One region of the Cutibacterium nasicola genome, then DNA from elsewhere that is predicted to be linked to it. Evidence: riboswitches for the same ligand, from Rfam matches in the RefSeq annotation. Region 1 holds a riboswitch; each other region holds the start of a gene.

Region 1 (4,650 bases):
GGGCGGACAACCGTGCAGCTGAGGAGGCCAGGGTCGTCAGCGGCAACACCAGCAGAATGACGGCGATCGAGGACGTCAGCCGGTAGAAGACGGCGTTCTCCCCAGACAGGTGCCACATCATGACAGCACCGCCGGTGACGTCAAGGATGATCGTCGTGATGACCGCGAAAGCGACAACCGGGAGCCGCCAGGTGGAGTGGTCGGCGGCCGAGGCACGCAGGGTCATGGTGAGGATTGACGAGGTCGCCGGGCGTCCCGCTGTGGCCCCGAGTGGTTCGGGGATGCAGATCGACGGGATCTGCTGATCCGCGGTTCCTGGTTCAATGGCGGGCGTCGTGGTCATGGTCACCACTTCCCGTCGGAGTGACGCATCTCATCGGAGACGATCCGGCCATCCTGCAGGCGCAGGATGCGCTGGCAGCGACGGGCGACGCCCTCGTCGTGGGTGACGACGACGAGGGTCCGTCCCCGCCCGGTCGTCGCGGAGAGCAGGATGGACATCACCTCGACAGCGGTCGCCGAGTCGAGAGCGCCGGTCGGTTCGTCGGCAAAGACGATGGCCGGGTCGATGACCTGGGACCGCGCGATGGCGACCCGCTGGGCCTGGCCACCTGACAGCTGACCGATGCGTCGGTCCTCCATGCCTCCCAGCCCCATTGAGCTCAGCCACTGCGCCGCGTACCCGATGGCCTGCGATCGAGAGGCACCATTGAGCATGAGGGGAAGGGCGGTGTTCTCCACAGCGGTGAGCTCGGGCACGAGCATCCCCTGCTGGAAGACGAACCCCAGGGACTGGCGACGCAGCTGCGCCCGACCCTCATTGGAGAGGCTCTCGACGTTGATGACGCGGTCGGGCAGACCCAGCTCGATACTTCCGGAGTCGGTCGAGAGGATCCCCGACAAGCAGTGCAGCAGGGTGGTCTTGCCCGATCCGGACGGGCCCATGACGGCGACCGACTGGCCGGCCGGGACGGCGATGTCGACGTGGTCGAGGGCACGAGTCGTCCCGTAGGTCTTCGTCAGTCCGAGGGCGCGCAGGTCAGCGCCGCGGACAGATTCGGCGACGGCGTGAGGGTTGGGGCGGGTTGTCGTCAACATGTCATCCACTGTGCCGTCCGGGCCCCTCGTCGCACATCGTGCTGGCGGTCGAATCGGAGCGTCCTCCCGTGGTAGGAGGATGGCGATGCCACAGGATTGGTCCCGATGAACATGGGAGGCGCCGATGAGGATCAGTGATTACTTCGGACTGTGGGAGAACGATAGGAGATCGGACCCCGCGCGCAGATCTTTGGAACAGGAAAAGGCGTTTTGGCATGGGCACGCAGCGGTCTACGACCAGCACGCAGGTTTGACGTGCAGTTCCCTGGCTCAGATCGGCACCGTGACCAGCATCGTCGAACCTGAGTCATCGATCCTTGACGTTGGCGGCGGAACTGGACGGTTCGCGATTCCGCTGGCACAACGCGGCTGCCGTGTGACTGTCGTAGACCGTTCAGAGGACATGCTCCGTGTGCTTTCGGAGAATGCTGAAGCCGAGGAAGTCAAGATCGAGACGATCCAGGGGCAATGGCCCATGGACACAGGAAGGGTTTTCGACACCGTTCTTGCTGCATGGTCCTTGTACTGGGTCCTCGATCTGGCGGCGTCCTTGCGAGCATTGGTTCGGCAGGCTCGACGGCACGTCATCATTATTGACACCACTGGATCACCGACGGCCTGGGATCATGCCCTTGCAGCAGCACAGGGGGAAGATGTCCGTGTTTCACAGGCTCGCCATCTACTCCTTGCAGGTGGCCTCGCACAATTGGGGATTCCAGCAGAAATTAGAATTCTCGAGGAATATCGAGTTGTTTCTGAAGATGAATTGTACCATGAGGTCCAGACTCGAGGAGGTAATTTTTCCGAGGCGATCAGGATCATGGATTCCTATGCGATTGGATTCCCTCGCGGATGGAGGTGTAGACGCACAATTGGTCTGGTGCATGTAGATGCGAAGGGCCTTGTGGGGGCCCTGCCCGACATGCCTGTGTGAGGGGAGTGTCGATCAGTTCAAGGTCTTCATTGATAGGGTATGTGTGTCGGTAACCCAAATGGGTGTGAGGGAACTCCGGTGTGACTCCGGGGCTGACGCGCAGCGGTGACGGTGACCGTCTCGGCGTATGCCACTGGGCCAGTGAGGCCTGGGAAGGTGCTGAAACGGGTTGAACCCCAGTCCGAAGACCTGCCGATGAAAATCCACTCGACACAAGCTCGCGTCATGGCTTTTGGTTGGAAACCCTTACGTGGGGCCCATCTGTGACCGTTGGCGTGGGAACGGAAGGACCATTGCGATGGCGCGAAGGTACACGCGGAGGGTCGCTCTTGTCGCTGCATTAGTGATTCCTGTCTCATTCATGGCTGGTTGTGGGAGCGCCGTCACGGAGCAGAACGCCTCGACGGCGTCGTCCCACGCAACCGGTTCGAAGGCCGGGCACACGTCATACCCGCTGACGGTGGAGAGCTGTGGGGTGAAGCAGACGTTCGATTCCGCCCCGACGCGCGCAGTGACATTGACGTCGACGGCGACTGAGACGATGCTCGAGCTAGGGCTGGAGAAGAGCATGGTCGGGACGGCATACCAACGCACTCGCCCCATCGGTGCCCAATACAAGGAGGCCTACGACTCGGTGTCGGTTTTGGCCGCTGGGCAGCCTTCCATGGAGAAGCTTTTGTCCGTAAATCCTGATTTCGTGTATTCCGGGTACCCGGACGGTTTCTCAAGGAGCAACGGTCACACCCGGGAAGACCTACAGAAGATGGGGATCAAGACGCATCTCAGCCCTGTGGGATGCACCAATGAGGTCAAGGCCTTGGATGATGAGACCAAGGAGATCAGGACCATCGGCCAGATCTTCGATGTGAATGACCGAGCTGAGGCATCGATTCGAAAGTTCAACGACAAGGTCAATGCCGTCAAGAAGTCCGTGAAGGGGAAGGAGCGCCCCAAGGTGTTCCTCTACAACTCAGGTGAGGACGCCCCGACGACAGTTGGTGGGTGGGCCTATGCATCGGTGATGATCGATGCGGCGGGAGGCGAGAACATCTTCGCGAATGAACCGCTGCGGTGGGGAAAGATGTCGTGGGAGCAGGTTGCAAAAGCTGATCCAGACATGATTCTGATTTACGACTACAAGACCCCGAGTGTCGATCAGAAGATCAAGACGTTGAAGTCAATTCCGGCACTGAAGGACACCAAGGCCGTCAAGAACAATGCCTTCCCGGTGATCAGTCTCTCGTTGGCACAGCCCGGCCCGCGTTCGGCTGAAGGTATCGAGCAGCTTGCCAAGCAGTTCCACGGCTGATGATGGGTGCACGTGGTGGCATTGATGAGTCATCCACGGCTGTGAAACGGCAGGACGAACTCGTTGCTGTCCTCAATGCCCTTCCATCCGAGTCGGCATCTGTCGGGGAAGACAGGTGGCGTGGCGATTCGCATCGTGGACACCTGGTCATAGTCTTGTCCGTACTGGCCGTCACGTTGATTCTTGTCCTGGGACTCGCGCTGTCAATTGGCTCGGTTCATGTTCCCTTCGTCCAAGTATGGAAGGTCGTTGCGCACCGGGCTCTGCCGGCAGGTGTCGTCACCGTTGATTGGACTGCGTCGATCGACAGGATCGTTGCTGATGTCCGGCTTCCTCGTGTGCTCCTGGCGGCAGTCGCAGGGATGGCGCTGACCACTGTCGGCACAGTCGTGCAGGCGCTGCTTCGCAACCCACTGGCGAGCCCCACGGTGCTCGGCGTGTCGTCGGGAGCTGCAACCGGAGCCATTACCGTCATGCGGTTTGGTCTGCTCCTCGGTGGTGCGGTCTCTCTCGGGTTGGCCGCGTTCGCAGGCGCGTTCCTGACGCTTCTACTCGTCTTGGTGATCGCCAGACGGAGGCAAACCCTTTCTGCAGGCACGTTGGTTCTCACCGGCATGGCGGTTTCGGCCCTGTTGTCGGCAGTCAACAACTTCATGGTTCTGACCTCCCCGGATCCGCAACTGGCGTCGCAAGTCCTCTTTTGGAGTCTCGGAGGCTTCGGGGCCGCCAAGTGGGAGAACCTTCCCGTCCCCACCCTCGTCCTCGCTGTGGGAATGCTCTTATGCCTGGCTGAGGCGTCAAATCTCAACCTCCTTCTTGGTGGGGAAGGGACAGCGGGTTCTCTCGGCCTGGACGTTGATCGGTTCCGAACCTGGATGTTCGTTGTGGCAGCTGCAATTGTCGGTGTGACAGTTGCGGTGTGTGGCGTCATAGGATTCGTCGGCCTGGTGATGCCGCACATTACGAGGATGCTGGTTGGCGCAGATCACCGCCGAACCCTTCCCGTAGGACTGCTTCTGGGTGCGATTTTCACCGTGCTGGCGGATGTTGGGGCGCGGATGGCCATTGAGCCGCAGGAATTGCCGGTAGGTATTGTGACCGCGCTTGTCGGGGCTCCATTCTTCCTGTTCCTGTTGCGACGCACCTTGGGGGAGACGTCATGATCGTCAGTGGTGCAGAACTGGTGGTCGCGGGCCTGGGTGTCGACATCGAGGGGCGCCACATCGTCCAGGATGTCGACTTCGTCGCCCATCCCGGTCAGGTGGTGGGGATCCTCGGCCCCAATGGGAGCGGCAAGTCGACGATGCTG
Region 2 (4,650 bases), 450 kb from region 1:
CCGGGGTGGACACCGACCATGGGGTCTGGTGAGCCGCCAGACGTGAGATGAGTCGCGGATCCCCGACGACGTATCCGGCACGGATTCCGGCCAGGCCGTAGGTCTTCGTCAGGGAACGCAGCACCAGCAGGTTGCCCATGTCGTTGCCGATGAGGGACTGGGACTCGTCAGTGGCGTCCATGAAGGCTTCGTCGACGACGAGGATCCGACCAGGGCGGCGCAGGGTCAGCAGGTCGGACGCCGGGTGCAGCCGACCGGTGGGGTTCGTGGGGTTACCGACGATGACGAGGTCGGCATCCTCCGGGACGAGGGCCGGATCCAGTGCGAACCCGTCGGAGGCATTGAGGATGACTCGGTCGACGTCAATCCCGGCTGATCTCAGAGCTGCCTCCGGCTCGGTGAACTGAGGATGGATGACCGCAGCGTGGTGCGGCTGCGTGGTCGCAATGAGGGGGAAGGCCTCGGCTGCTCCGGAGGTGGGCAGAACCATGTCGGTTCCCACACCGTGCATGGTGGCCAGGGCGTCCCGGGCCGGGGCGGCGTCAGGGTAACGCGCCCAGTCGTGCTCGGTGGAGGTGATTGCGTCGCGAAGCCACTGCGGCGGCTCGAGGACGCGGACGTTGACGGCCAGGTCGACTAGACCGTCGGCAATGTCGCTGTCCCCGTGGTGATTGAGGTCAGGCTCGCCCTCCTGGGCCCCTCTCCCCTCGTGGAACCTCGCCACCTCACGGGCAAACCACGCCGCCTGGGAGGGGTGACCGGCCCAGTGCAGGTGCAGGTAGGAGGCCTGAACGGTGGGACGCCCCAGAGAAGCAGGGTCTCCCAGAGCTCCCTCGGCACGATCGGTGCCGTCGGGCATGGCGATGTGCCAAGCCGGGTCGACGTCAGCCAATGGCGTCGTCGTGGTGCGGTGGAATTCGTGGCCGACGACGCTGATGGAGTTGCGGGTGGCGACCCGGTACCCCATCGTCAGCCTCGTCGCCATCGCCGCGTCCATCGGAAGGACGCCGGCCATGTCGCGCCCGTCGAGGTGACGGCAGAGGTAGAGAAGCCCGGCGCACTCCGCGACGATCGGCATCCCGGCCTCGGCATGGGCGCGGACATCTGCCGCGAGCTCGGTGTTGTCCTCCAAATCCGTGGCGTGCATCTCCGGGAATCCACCGCCCAGGTACAGGCCCTGGATGCCGTCCGGAAGACGTCGATCGGTGAGGGGATCGACGTCGACGACCCGGAACCCGGCCGCCCGCAACATCTCGGTGGTCTCGGGGTAACGGAAGGTGAAGGCTCGCCCCGCGAAGATTCCGACCACCGGCGGCTCGTCGAAGGAATGGCCTTGCCAGCCAGCTGATTGCAGAGCGGCTCGCGGATCCCAAGGCTCGACGTCGAGGTCGGGTGCGGAATCGGCCAGGTCCATAACGGCGTCGAGATCGACGTGTTCGGCGATGAGGTCACCCAGGCCGGCGACCTTGGAGGCGGAGTGCTCCCACTCCCCCGCCGGGACCAGGCCCAGGTGGCGAGACGGCACGAAGATCGACTCGGTGCGCGGAATCCGCCCCAGCACCGGGATGCCGAGTCGGTCGAGTCCGCGCACGACCTCGGCACCATGACGAGGAGAGGCGACCCGGTTGAGGATCACACCGGCGATCGTGACATTCGGATCAAACGTCGCCAGACCTGCCACCACTGCGGCGTGGGTGAGGGACGCATGAGCGGTGTCGACGACCACGACCACCGGGGTCTGGGTCGAGGTGGCGATCTCGGCGCTGGACCCGCGTCCGGTCCCGAGCTGGCCGTCGAAGAGGCCCATCACTCCCTCGATGACCGCAATGTCCGCCGCATCGGGGGTGACGAAACCATGGGCCAGCAGCGGAGCCATGAGCTCGTCACCACACATGACGGAGTCCAGGTTGCGGCCCGGACGACCACTGGCCATCGAGTGGTAACCGGGATCGATGTAATCCGGCCCGACCTTGAACGGCGCCACCGTCCGGCCGGTGGCACGCAGGGCTGCCATGAGACCTGTCGCGACGGTCGTCTTACCGCCTCCCGACGCCGGGGCGGCGATGAGGATTCGTGGAATGCGCATCACCATTCGATTCCCGCCTGACCACGCTGACCGGCGTCGAAGGGGTGCTTGACCTTGGTCATCTCGGTGACGAGGTCTGCGGCCTCGACGAGGGCTGCCGGGGCGCGACGGCCAGTGATGACGACGTGCTGGGTGCCGGGGCGGTTGACCAGTGTGTCGACGACCTCGTCGACATCGAGCCATCCCCAGTCCAGCGGGTAGGTGAACTCGTCAAGAAGGTAGAAATCAAGCGCCTCGCTGGCCAGGAGTTCCGACACGTGTCGCCACCCCTCGCGGGCAGCGGCCTCGGGGTCATCGGCGGCATCGAAGGAGCGTGCCCAGGACCATCCAGTCCCCATGACCTCCCATGTGACGGGACCGCCGGCACCGGTCTCCTCGTGGAGTTTCCCGAGAGCTTGCAGGGCGTCCTGCTCGCCGACATGCCATCGTCCGGACTTCACGAACTGGAAGACGCCGACTTTCCACCCTTGGTTCCAGGCGCGCAGGGCGGTACCCATCGCCGCTGTCGTCTTGCCCTTGCCCTCGCCGGTGTTCACAGCAAGAACTGGCCGTAATCGTCGCTGTCTGGTGGACAGCCCGTCGTCTGGTGTGGCGCCACTGCGCGCGTGCGGCATGAACGACCTCCTTGCGGGTCCGCGCCCGTCGGGTCACGGGATTTCCGTGACCTGACCCGCAGGATCGACCTGGCTCGCGCTGAGGCGCTCACAGTGGCGGGACCGCTCCGGATTCACACCGGATTCCTCCCCGAGGGCCATCGTCGATTGTGTCACACGGGTCGGGTTGTCCTCACCCGGCACTGCCCTAAGCTTCCCTCATGACCCATGATCCTGACGCCACCCTCCTCGGACGCACGCCTGGCCTCGACGAGACGCACTTCGCCCATGACGGCCTCATCACCAAACATCCGGTGAGGGCCGTCGCTCTGGCAGCGTTGCGACCCATGCCGGGCCAGCTGCTGTGGGACCTCGGCACCGGCGCCGGGTCGATCGGTGTCGAGTGGTGTCGCACCGATCCGACCTGCCGAGCCATCGGGGTGGAGCGCAAGGCAGAACGGGCCGCCAATGCCCGCACGAATGCCGCAGAACTCACTCTGCCCGGCCAGTTCGAGGTCATCGACGCCGACCTCGCCAAGGGGCTGCCGGAGGGACTGCCCGACCCGGATGCCATCTTCATCGGCGGCGGTGCGACGGAAACTCTCGTCACCCAGTGTCGACCACGTCTGCCCATCGGGGGACGGCTCGTCGTCCATGGGGTGACGATGGAGGCCGAGATGCTCGTGGAGTCCTTGCACCGGGATCTGGGCGGTGACCTCATGAGGTTCGGCGTCGAGACCGCCGACAGCATCGGCCGGCTGCGGGGCTGGAAACCGGCCCGCACCGTCGTGGCGTGGACCTGGCAGCACACTGAGTGACGACGAGCCACCCAGTGTGCACAGTTGTCTGATCCTGGACTCAGCTGATCTGGGAGGCCAGCAGGCAGGCAGCCCAGGTCTGCTCGGCAGCGAAACGCACATGGTGTGGCACTGCCGAAACCGACAGCGCTGACCTGTTCATGATGACCATCGAACCGCCGCACTGTGGCCGCCCCATCAAGAGTGCCTTGTGCCGCTGATGTCACAACGATGACGTCAACACGGACTGCTCGGTGCCAGGTGTGACAGGATCGCGACGACCTCGCTCATCGTTCGGGGACGCTCATCCATCCCAAGACGCCGGACCAGTTCGAGGGGCCAAGGCAGGTGTAGATGGGCCCTCTCCACCATGGTCACATTTGCGAGTAACTCGTCGATCGGCCCCTGCTGCACTCCCCCGTCGACAACGATGAGCGCCTCGTCAGCCCAGGCCAGGGCCAGGTCGACGTCATGGGTAGCCATCGCCACGGTCGTACCGTGGTCGCGCAGACGGTCCAAAGCCTCCAGCATCTTGGTGACGCCGACCGGGTCGAGTCCGGCGGTGGGCTCGTCAAGGAGAAGCAGATCCGGGCGCATGGCGACGGCACCGGCGACAGCAATCCTCTTGCGTTCGCCGTAGGACAGCTGGTGCGTGGCACGCTCGGCAAGATGGCTGGCCCCGAGTAGCTGCAGGGCCTCGGCGACGCGGTCGCGCACCTCCGCCACGTCCAGCCCCATGTTCATCGGGCCGAAGGAGACGTCCTGGCTCACGTCAGCGCTGAAGAGTTGGTCGTCGGGGTCCTGAAGGACGAGCTGAACCGCCCGACGGTGCTCACGAAGCTGGGTGCGCCCGTGACCGAGCACGGTGTCACCTCTCTTGACCTTGCCCTTGACGGGCTTGAGGGAGCCCGACAAGCAACGCATCAGCGTCGTCTTGCCCGATCCGTTTGCTCCCAGAATCGCCACCCGAACTCCAGCGCGGAAGGACACGTTGACGTCGGTGAGCACCATGGGCCGGCCAGGGTGAGTGGCGTACAGGTGCTCGGTCGACAACAGGGCTTCGTCACTCATCTGAAAATCCTTCCGGTCGTCGACCAGCTGATCGCCCAGACTGCGGCGATGACGATGACGACGATGATCTTGAACCGCGCTGATCCGACGCGTTTGACGGGCA
Region 3 (4,650 bases), 670 kb from region 1:
GGCAAGATCAGCAATCCCGGTCGACGCCATCGCGTTCTCGACGACCTCCCAGTCACGCCCCCTCCGACGATTCACGCTGCCGATCCCCCAACCTCCCAGGTGCGGGATACGACCCAGCTGGACGACGTCGCGCACCGTCAGTTCCACGTGGGCCGAAGGATTCTGCTCGAGAAGGGCCATCGTCCGGGAGCGCTGCTTGGCACCGATCTTCGCCAGGTCCCGCTCCCCCAGCCACACCCGTCCCGCGCTGGGCTTCCGCAACCCCGCCAGCAGGTGCAGCAGGGTCGTCTTCCCAGATCCGTTCAGTCCAATGACCATCGTCACGGTATTCGGCCGAATCTCCACGTTGATCCCGGACAGGATCGTCGTGCCATCGACGTCCCACCCGAGGTTCTCGGCCCGCAGAGCGGTTGCCGTCGATGTCATGATCGAGACGCCTGACGACGTAGCAGAACGACCAACACCGGGGCTCCGACAGCCGCCGTGACGACCCCGACCGGGATCTCGGTGTCAGGGCGCAAGCACCTCGCTGCGGTGTCTGACCACACCATGAGCAGAGCCCCGGCGAGGGCAGATGCCGGCAACAGCCGCGCGTGCCGTGGCCCGGTCCAGAACCTCACGATGTGCGGAACCGTCAGACCGACGAAGCCGATGGGACCGACGAAGGCGACGCTGAGAGCGGTCAGCAACGCGGTGCCCGCCATGATCATCCAGCGCACAGCGTTGACCGGTACTCCCAGGGACATCGCGCTGACGTCGCCAAAGGCGAAAGCGTCAAGGGTGTGGCACAACGCCATCCCGGCGATGAGGGCCGGAACGGTGGCGACGGCCAGGGTGATCGTCGATCCCCATCTCAAACCGGTGAACGACCCGAGGGTCCAGGACAAGGCTGATCGAGCGGCGTTCGACTCGCCGAACACCATGATCATCATGGACACCGCCGCCCCGCACAACTGTCCGACGGCCACCCCAGCCAGGATCGTCCGGCTGGCGGGTAACTCCCCGGACTTGCCAGTGGCCATGGCCAGCACCATGATCAGGGCTCCGACCGCCCCACCGAATGAGGCCAGTGCCATGAGGACGGACTGCCCCAGAGCGCTGGAGATCCCGACGATAAGGACGAAGACCGCACCGACCGAGGCTCCACTGGAGATGCCGAGCAGATAAGGATCAGCCAGGTCATTACCCGTCAGGGTCTGCAACACCGCGCCACACATCGCCAGCAGGGCACCCACGGCCATTGACCCGATGACACGCGGGGCCCGCAGCTGCCAGACGATCTGATCGTCGAGAATAGTAACGTCGGCACCCTCGATGAGGCGGAATCGTCGGGCCATCACCTTCGCGACGTCATGGACAGGAAGGTGCACCGCCCCGATTCCCAGCACCACGAGGACACTACCGACCAGGGCGATGATGAAGCCGGCGACGATCAGCCAGCTGCGCCAGCGACTCACTTGCCGGCGATCTTCGCCAGACCGTCATTGAGAGTCTTGGCACCGTCCACGAGTTCGGCACCAGGGGTGCTCTGGGAGAACGGCACGGTGACGAATTTGTTCTCCTTGACGGCCTTCATCTGGCTGAGGACGGGGTCCTTCCTCATATAGTCGATCTTCGACGTCGCCGTGGACCAGCTGGCATCGGCGACGACGATGACGTCAGGATTGGATGCGACGATCTTCTCCCAGGAGCCGTCTGACCAACCGCCGTCCAGACTGGCGAACAGGTTCTTGGCACCCACCGCATCCATGAGGAGCTGCGGACCGCCATGACCGGCACCGATGAACGGGGTCTTGTCCCCGGAGTCGAACCACACGATGGACGTACCGGTGCCGTGCTTGTTCCCGGTGACCTCCTCGAGGGCATCGCGTTGCTCGGAAATAGCCTTGTCAGCAGCCTTCTTGGCGCCGATCAGGGTTCCGACCTCGCGCATCTCCTTCCAGACGTTGTCCCAGGTCGCCTCGACTGACGGCGTGCCCTTCGGGCAGCCGAAGGGACTGATATAGGTGGCAATTCCCTGCTTCTTCAGCTCATCGCGGGTACCGACAGCCTTGTCGGTGAAGGCACTGGAATACGACGACAGTGCCAGATCAGGCTTGGCAGCAAGGAAGGTCTCCTTGGACGGGTATTCCTTGGAGAGCACCTCGACCGAGTCATAGGCCTTCTTCCACTTCGTCGGGATGTCACTGTCAAGGTACGCGGTGCCGACGAGTTTGGACTCACCGCCGATGGCCAGCACGTCCTCGGTGGCTCCCTGGTTGAGGGTCACCGCCCGCGTGGCAGGCTTGTCAAGGGTGACCTGCTGACCGCAGTTGGTGATGGTGACCGATCCAGAAGCCGATACGGAGGCGGAAGCCGATGGTGAGGACGCGGAATCCTTGGGGGCACCGGCACATCCCGCGAGCAGGAGGGTGGAAAACACCGACGCCACGAGGGCGCGGCGAAGGAATGACGAGGTGACGGGCATGAGGAAACCAACTTTCTGTGTCCGGCGTGCGCGGCCGAGTACCGACAGGGCGTCGTCAGGTGGTCTTCGGGCTCGACCTCGTCTCCGTTCCCGGCTCCTTCCCAGTGCTCACGGCACCAGTGGCGTCGGCCGGGGCAGATCAGTCATACCGCTGCGCGTCAGCTCCGGCTTCTCACCGGATTCCAGCGCTGATGGGGGCACCAGCAACCTGACCCGAGGATGTTATCACCCCCTTCGTATACCCTCCGTCAGGGGTGATTCACCTCACTTGAACCGATCACCGAAACGAATCGTCGTCTTCCGGTAAAAACTTTGTTGTAGGCGGCTCGACGCGGGTCCCGCAGCCATCCCATTCCCCTGCGGCCGTACCGGGGACGAGGGTGCGCTTGACGGTCCTCGTGACTCGGCCACGCATCCTGTCCGAGATGGACTTGGACAGGCTGGGAGTGCGAATTCCGAACTTCATCGACCCGATGACTGGAGGACGAGCCATCCTGTAAGCCAGGTCGGATGCGGAGACATCCCCGCGTGAATGAGCAGCGAGGCGTGAAAATGCCTCGGGTCATGCCACCCCGACCTCGGCCACAGCTCGAGGCCCTCCACGGCGCGACGTCACGATCGCCCCAGATCCGCCCGGCCATACGCCAGACCACCCTGGTCGCCCACACCAGCCCCTCAGGCCCCCGCCAAAGCTCTCGCGCCGCCCCTCAAGGGCCTGTCTCGCGACCCGCCCCAGCGCAATCGTGCGCACCGCCCGGGGAGTCTTCGGAGGCCCCCAGGTGGCATCAGCGCCGCCGGACAACAGCTGTCGATCAATCCTCATGCGATCGCCAGCGACTCGATCCCATGTCAGTCCGCGTAACTCCCGCTGCCTCATGCCAGTCGCAGCCACCACCACGACCATCGACCGCTGACGTGGTGTCATCACCGTCGCGATGTGATCCACCTGGTCGATTGAAAGAATCGCCAGCTTCGACGGCCACACAGCTGGCAGGCGGACCCCCACGCGCGGATTGACCTCAATGATCTCGTCATCAACAACCTGTCGCGCCGACTCGCGCCAATCCAACCGCCCCGTCATCCACCGATGCATCCACTCATCCAGCGTCACACCGGCAGCTTTGACGGACTGACCTCATGCTCGCGGATCAGGGCCGCCGCCTCCTTGTGGGCACACGAGCGCCAATGGCGCCAACCGGTCGTCCACCCAGACCACCTGCCAACGCTTCCCACGGCTCCAACGTGCACTGCGCACCCTTTTACCGCCGTTAGGGTTGGCGTCGTTCCATCGATCCCGCACATTCCCCATCAGCGGGCAAGCTGGGCGACCCTGCCCCGGGTGACACCGAGAATGGACGCACACTCAGCCATCGTCAACCCCTGCGCGCGAAGCGTCCGCACAGCTTCGCGTGAGGCGACAGCGGCGGCTGCCTGGGCCTCGATGGCTGCGCGGGTTTGTGCCCGCGCAGCCATCGCCTGATCGTATCCGCCGATCTCGGGAATAATGGTGATGTCCCAATCGTCATGACTGGTGGCCTCGTCGAGGGTGTCGAGGTAGTCGCGTACCTGCCGGTCTGCCTGGTCGAGGGTGCGAACTTGGGTGCAATTGTCGTCGTCGAGGTGGAGTTCCCATCCTCCACTCCAGCGGATGGCGTGAACAGTGAGTTGGCTGGTCATGCTTTGCTCCTCTCGATAGCCGCGAGGGCTTGCCGGACGACGCCGGGGAAACTTCGCGGATGCGTGTAATGATCACCGTGTGCGAGCCGTTGGTCCACTTCACGTGGTCACCCTTGCCCGGCGTCGAGGTGAATCCGGCGCGGGACAGGAGCTTGGCGAGTTCGCGGTACTTCATCGGCTTGACCACAACCGACAGTCTACCCCTCCTAGACACGTGCGTTTAGGAGGGGTAGACATTCGGCTGGCCGTCGCGATGCCTTCATGCCCACCTCGCCATCAGCGACACCGTCTAGCGGGGGCTCCCATGCCACGCACCAGCCCTCGAGGGGGTCTCAATCTCGGCCATGGATGATCCATACCTCGATCATGACCATGGGGTGGGACACATCTCCGCCGATGGAGACGAACAACGTAGTCAGGGCCCAAGTGGTCATGTCCGCTTGGTCCCTGACTACTCGAGTGTGCCTGGCTGCACTGAGCTGCTAATGCAGGCAAATCCATTGATT
Region 4 (4,650 bases), 630 kb from region 1:
CGTCTGATGTGCCCGGTTGAGGTGTAGGATGAGGAGGCGTCCAATTCGAGGGGTTCACCTGCACGTACCAGGTTTTGCCCGATGACGTCGGCGCGCATCCGCACCCCAGGCACCGGCGCCACCTGCGAGACACCGGCAGACAGGCCATACATCCTCGGCGGTTTGACCAAGGGACGCACCATCCCGGCAATCTGCTCATGGCCAATCACATTCGGATGATACCAATTATTCTGATCCCAACTTGGAAGTGACCAGGTCTTCCCGGTCCACCCCTCATAGCCGGCAGTCTCATGGAACTCGTTGATCCAGCGATAAGGATTGTGTAAATCAAGATCAATGAAGGACGGTTCTGGCTCATGGGTGTTGAACAGGCTGGTGGTGGGGGCGTAGGTCACTTTGAGGCCATGAGACGTGTTCCAGGCCTTGATGGTGGCAGCCTGCCGGGCGCGGAACTCGTCCTCGGCGGCCCGGACACGGGTCGCCGGTATGCCCGTGCCAGGAACGTCCTCGGCAGCCGGGATGAGGTAGGGGTAGCCGATCAGGATGACACGGGTGTGAGCCGGATCCGCCAGTCGGTGCTGGATATGTGACAGCAATGTCACCGTGTTCGTCATCGTGGCATCAGTCTTCTTGCGTGCTGCGTCAACCGTCCCGCTGCACTTTTTTGCTGACCATGCTATTTCTGCAAAGCAGTTTTCGACGACGTCAGCGAAGTTGAGGTCGTTGCCTCCGGCGGTCATGAGGATCACGCCGGTGTGGGGATCCATGGTATCGGCCTGGCTGATGATGTTGTGGTCTCCGGTGGCGATCTGGGCACCACTCCAGGCCCGCACGTCGAGTTGGTACGTTGTGTCCGTGTTTTTCTGGTTGAGCATGCCGGTGAGTACCGAACCATAGTTCTTGGGGCTGCGATATGACCCATCGGCCGGATACCCATCGACCAGGGTTCCGTTGCCTGCCGAATACGAGTCACCCAGCACAGTGATCTTCACCAGTGTGTGTTGAGGTTTGGGGGTTGGGGTGGTTGTGCAGGTTGGGGTGTTTTTGGGGGTTTGCCGGACCATGTTGAGGCGTAGCCGTGGCCGGTGATGGCCATGATTGCTTGGTCGGTGGCCATGATGTTGGGTTCGTGGTCGTTGCGTTGGGCTTGCCATGCGCCGACTTTCGTGAGGTTTTGTTGGCGGATGAGCCATTGTTTGACGGTTGTCATGTCTTCGCCGCGTTCTGCGAGTGCGCTGGCGAGCATGCCGGTGGAGTTGGCGGCGGAGTAGGTTTCCCAGTAGTCCCCGTCGTCGTGGGTTTTGGTGTTGAGTGCCCATTGGGTGGCGTGGTTGGCGGCTGTAGTGATTTTGGTGTTGTAGTTGTCTGGGATGAGGTGTGGGTTGTGTTGGAGGAGGGTTAGGTCTGATAGGGCGATACCGGTGTAGTCGGGGTCGCCGACGAAGGTCGTGGTGCCGTCGTGGTTCTTTTTGGTGTAGCCGAAAGCGCCGGCATCGGTGCCTCCAGTGCCCTGGGTGGACAACAGCTTGTCGATAATTGTTTTCGGTACTGGGCGGTTGGCTCGGGTTAGTGCGATGGTGATGAGGTGTGGGCCCCAGTACATGGTGACGCGGCGTTGCATGTTGGGGTTGGTGTCGTTGATGTAGCCGGCGAGTTTGATCCACAGGTTTCCGGTTTCCTTGCCGAGGAAGTAGGTGGGGTCGTCTCCGAGGATTTCGGCGGTCATGATGACTTTTGCCAGGCCGGCCGGGTTGTTTTCGATGTATTTCGGGCCGGTTTTTTTGAGGGCTGTGGTCATTTCTGTGACGGTGTCGGGGTGGGCATCGGAGCCGACCAGGGCGATGATGCCGTCAGCGATGCCGCCGGCTTGTCTGTAGTTCTTGGGGTCTTGTTTCCATTTGTTGGCGAGCCAGTCAGCGGCTTTTGCGACGTAGGTGCTGGTGGCGGCGGTGTCGTTGATCGATCCGGGCCACATGGCGCCTTTGACTGGGTTGGTTGGTGGGTTGAAGCAGTAGGGGGTGGAGCCGTCGTCGGTGGTGGTGAGGGGTGTGTGTGATGGGGTGGATGGTGGGTTGGCGAATGCTGATGTTGTGAATGGTGATGCGATGAGTGCACCGGCAGCGAGGCCGGCGATCCATCGAGTGAGTCTGAGCATGTGGCGGGTCTTCTTCCTGAGGCTGCGTTGCGGACAGGGAAGGCTCCCGGGTCGAACTCACCGCAGTCCTCGACGGTGTGTGATGTTCCTTCGACAACCCAGGTACTCCGACTCGGGGGTGGGCCCCTCACGGTTGCGGGTCAGTTCCGGTATCGCACCGAATTCCCCTGTGGCTGCGGTGCCAGCACCGCCCAAGGTGACGTGGATCGTCGGTCTTGGAGGGTACTGCCTGGCACAGAGTACACCTGTTAGGTGTCGGTTACCGGTCAGCACGGTGGCTAGAGCGGCGTCGTGGGAGTCTTGGTCGGTGGTGTCCCCGGCGGCGAGCTGGGCTTGGGTGCGGGCTTGGTCGTCGTAGGTGGGGGCGATTCTCATCGCGGAAGATGCCGATTGGGGTGTGCGCGGTCGGAGTCTATGGCGCGAGCCACGAAGGAGCATCCGGCACCCAGGGCCACGGCCAGGCTGGTGCGCGGCCATGGAGGAGTGCATATCGCAAGGTATTCATGCGGCACGGGAAGTCGATCAGCGTGGAACATCCTGGATCCACGAGGCTGGGTAACTGTCCGGATCCGCTCAAGGGTGCATGGGAATCACCAAGGGCTACACCGTCTGACGAGGCTTGATAAGCGAGATGAGGATTCCGAGAAGGCAAAGAACCCCGGACAATATCGCCGACATCACGTCCGCCCGATCCTTGATCGGCCATGACCACCAGGATGTGTAATTTTCCGTTCTCCCCAACAGAAAGCTTGTCAGAACCCAGATGATTGCAGGGGTGGATGACAATTTCTTGATGCCAATGGCGTTTGTGAGAAGGTTGAAGCCGGACAGCCCAACGATGTTGCGGGTGGAGACAATTCCGATGATCGATTGCGCGCCCAGGCTCTCCAACCAAGCGCTATGTGTCCTCTCAGCATTTTCGCAGTCGAGATCGATAATCTTCGAAAATCCTGGCTTGGTCCTGGATGGACAGCCGATCCATGGACTTCAGCCATTCGCGCGTCTCAGGAGAAAACTCCTGACCCGTCATCGCTATTCCCGAATGTTTCGTCAGTCAGGCGACGACGCGATCCTGAGTGTCGAGAACCCAGACTGCCACCTGATCTTTGTGGTCCTGACACGGGGCGATGGCCAATCCCGAGGCAACGGTCATAACCGCCTTCGACGGCGGCTCAGATACGGATATCGCAGATGTCGACCGCCACATGGTTTCGTGGGTTGATTCCTGCGCACCTTGCCTGTATTCCTTGGGGACGTGCTCTCCACGCTGTGTCTGCTTTCCGGGCCACGGGGCCCAACAGCTCGAGATCGTGAGATTCCCACGCGCACACCACGGGATCACTATCTCTCAGACAGATCTGTGGTCCGGTTCGGGGGCGGGCAGCGGACCTATGCCTTTGGCCGTGTGAAAGCCGATGAACGCCGTCGCAACCAATCCAATAATCAGGGTCACGGTGATACGTGCATGATGATTCCGTCTTCCTGCAATGAGGGCCAGGGTTGACACGATGAGGATCCCACCTGCCATCGTCATTCCAGCTGTGAGGACTCGAGGATTCAACATCTCACCTACGTGCAGCAGCCCATGTAGTAGCCAAAAAGATATCGCAGCTTCATGACCGATACGGCTGGCCCATACAAGACGAGGATGAAGGGCAGGAGAAAGGCCGTTGGTGCTGACAGTGCCAGCGGCCACGATGCCCCAATGGCAGCACCGAAGACGCCCCATGCGAGCATCCAAACGGCACCGATGGCCGACATTTCCATGATCTGGTTTCCAGATCCTGACGCCAGAACAGAAATGCCTACGGCCACGGTCGATGGGAGAACGGCGATGGCCCACCATGGAAGGATGATTCGCAGTCGAGACCTCCCGGTCGGTGTGGTGAGGATGTGACCTTCGGTGAACCTCCGAAGTTCCAGGCAAGCTCCCAGAGCCACGGGTCCAACGATCATCATGAAGGCGTAGAGCACGCTCGCAGATCGCTCGATGTCTGACGGTGAAGGAGGATTTCCCAACGCTCCGTAACACCATATGAGAATCATGACAGGTAAAAGGCGAACGCCATAGGATCGTCTTTACGAGATTTAGCCAAATATCCCTATGGAAGGTGTGGGTGTGGGGTACGATTCATGAGTCGGCCCCGGAGGAGTCGTCCCGCGATGGTGTGTTTGACTTCTCCGGGATGCGTGCCTTGCTCAGGTGTTTCGTTCCCGCACCTGCCACGTATCCGTACCGAGGAGCAGGCGTTGGAGTCTCTTGTCGCGATCCTGCGGTGTGGTGGTGTCCCCGGCGGCGAGCTGGGCTTGGGTGCGGGCTTGGTCGTCGTAGGTGGGACGCTCGACGTCGCGGAAGATTCCGACCGGAGTCTGGCTGACGATGACGCCGTCATCCAGGTGAGCAAGCTCGAAGGCCAGCGACGGGTCAGCACGGTGGGAGTCGTGGACGAGGATGTGGTCCATGCCGACTTCGGTGATGTCTGCGACCGTCAACT

Evidence for each region. A riboswitch is a leader RNA that binds a small molecule or an ion and turns the genes downstream of it on or off. The one in region 1 is predicted to bind cobalamin.
Region 2: linked by a shared signal. The riboswitch ahead of cobO (cob(I)yrinic acid a,c-diamide adenosyltransferase) and the one ahead of ACUCCZ_RS10630 (ABC transporter substrate-binding protein) in region 1 are both predicted to bind cobalamin.
Region 3: linked by a shared signal. The riboswitch ahead of ACUCCZ_RS07455 (ABC transporter substrate-binding protein) and the one ahead of ACUCCZ_RS10630 (ABC transporter substrate-binding protein) in region 1 are both predicted to bind cobalamin.
Region 4: linked by a shared signal. The riboswitch ahead of ACUCCZ_RS01330 (prenyltransferase/squalene oxidase repeat-containing protein) and the one ahead of ACUCCZ_RS10630 (ABC transporter substrate-binding protein) in region 1 are both predicted to bind cobalamin.

What each region holds. Positions count from the first base shown of each region.
Region 1 is NZ_CP199745.2:2,268,794-2,273,443, reverse strand. It holds gene ACUCCZ_RS10645 (FtsX-like permease family protein) at 1-352, opposite strand, end outside; gene ACUCCZ_RS10640 (ABC transporter ATP-binding protein) at 346-1,098, opposite strand; gene ACUCCZ_RS10635 (class I SAM-dependent methyltransferase) at 1,223-2,032, shown strand; cobalamin riboswitch at 2,063-2,243, shown strand; gene ACUCCZ_RS10630 (ABC transporter substrate-binding protein) at 2,394-3,341, shown strand; gene ACUCCZ_RS10625 (FecCD family ABC transporter permease) at 3,341-4,504, shown strand; gene ACUCCZ_RS10620 (ABC transporter ATP-binding protein) at 4,501-4,650, shown strand, end outside.
Region 2 is NZ_CP199745.2:1,818,541-1,823,190, forward strand. It holds gene ACUCCZ_RS08595 (cobyrinate a,c-diamide synthase) at 1-2,086, opposite strand, end outside; gene cobO (cob(I)yrinic acid a,c-diamide adenosyltransferase) at 2,086-2,700, opposite strand; cobalamin riboswitch at 2,741-2,877, opposite strand; gene cbiT (precorrin-6Y C5,15-methyltransferase (decarboxylating) subunit CbiT) at 2,901-3,497, shown strand; gene ACUCCZ_RS08610 (energy-coupling factor ABC transporter ATP-binding protein) at 3,714-4,547, opposite strand; gene cbiQ (cobalt ECF transporter T component CbiQ) at 4,544-4,650, opposite strand, start outside.
Region 3 is NZ_CP199745.2:1,596,091-1,600,740, forward strand. It holds gene ACUCCZ_RS07445 (ABC transporter ATP-binding protein) at 1-426, opposite strand, end outside; gene ACUCCZ_RS07450 (FecCD family ABC transporter permease) at 423-1,457, opposite strand; gene ACUCCZ_RS07455 (ABC transporter substrate-binding protein) at 1,454-2,467, opposite strand; cobalamin riboswitch at 2,509-2,694, opposite strand; gene ACUCCZ_RS07460 (hypothetical protein) at 3,030-3,560, opposite strand; gene ACUCCZ_RS07465 (antitoxin HicB) at 3,776-4,144, opposite strand; gene ACUCCZ_RS07470 (HNH endonuclease) at 4,650-4,650, opposite strand, start outside.
Region 4 is NZ_CP199745.2:294,455-299,104, forward strand. It holds partial or broken gene ACUCCZ_RS01325 (PKD domain-containing protein) at 1-995, opposite strand, end outside; gene ACUCCZ_RS01330 (prenyltransferase/squalene oxidase repeat-containing protein) at 989-2,155, opposite strand; cobalamin riboswitch at 2,236-2,369, opposite strand; partial or broken gene ACUCCZ_RS01335 (2-oxoglutarate synthase) at 2,551-2,628, opposite strand; partial or broken gene ACUCCZ_RS01340 (hypothetical protein) at 2,756-3,019, opposite strand; partial or broken gene ACUCCZ_RS01345 (hypothetical protein) at 3,066-4,201, opposite strand; gene ACUCCZ_RS01350 (2-oxoacid:ferredoxin oxidoreductase subunit beta) at 4,355-4,650, opposite strand, start outside.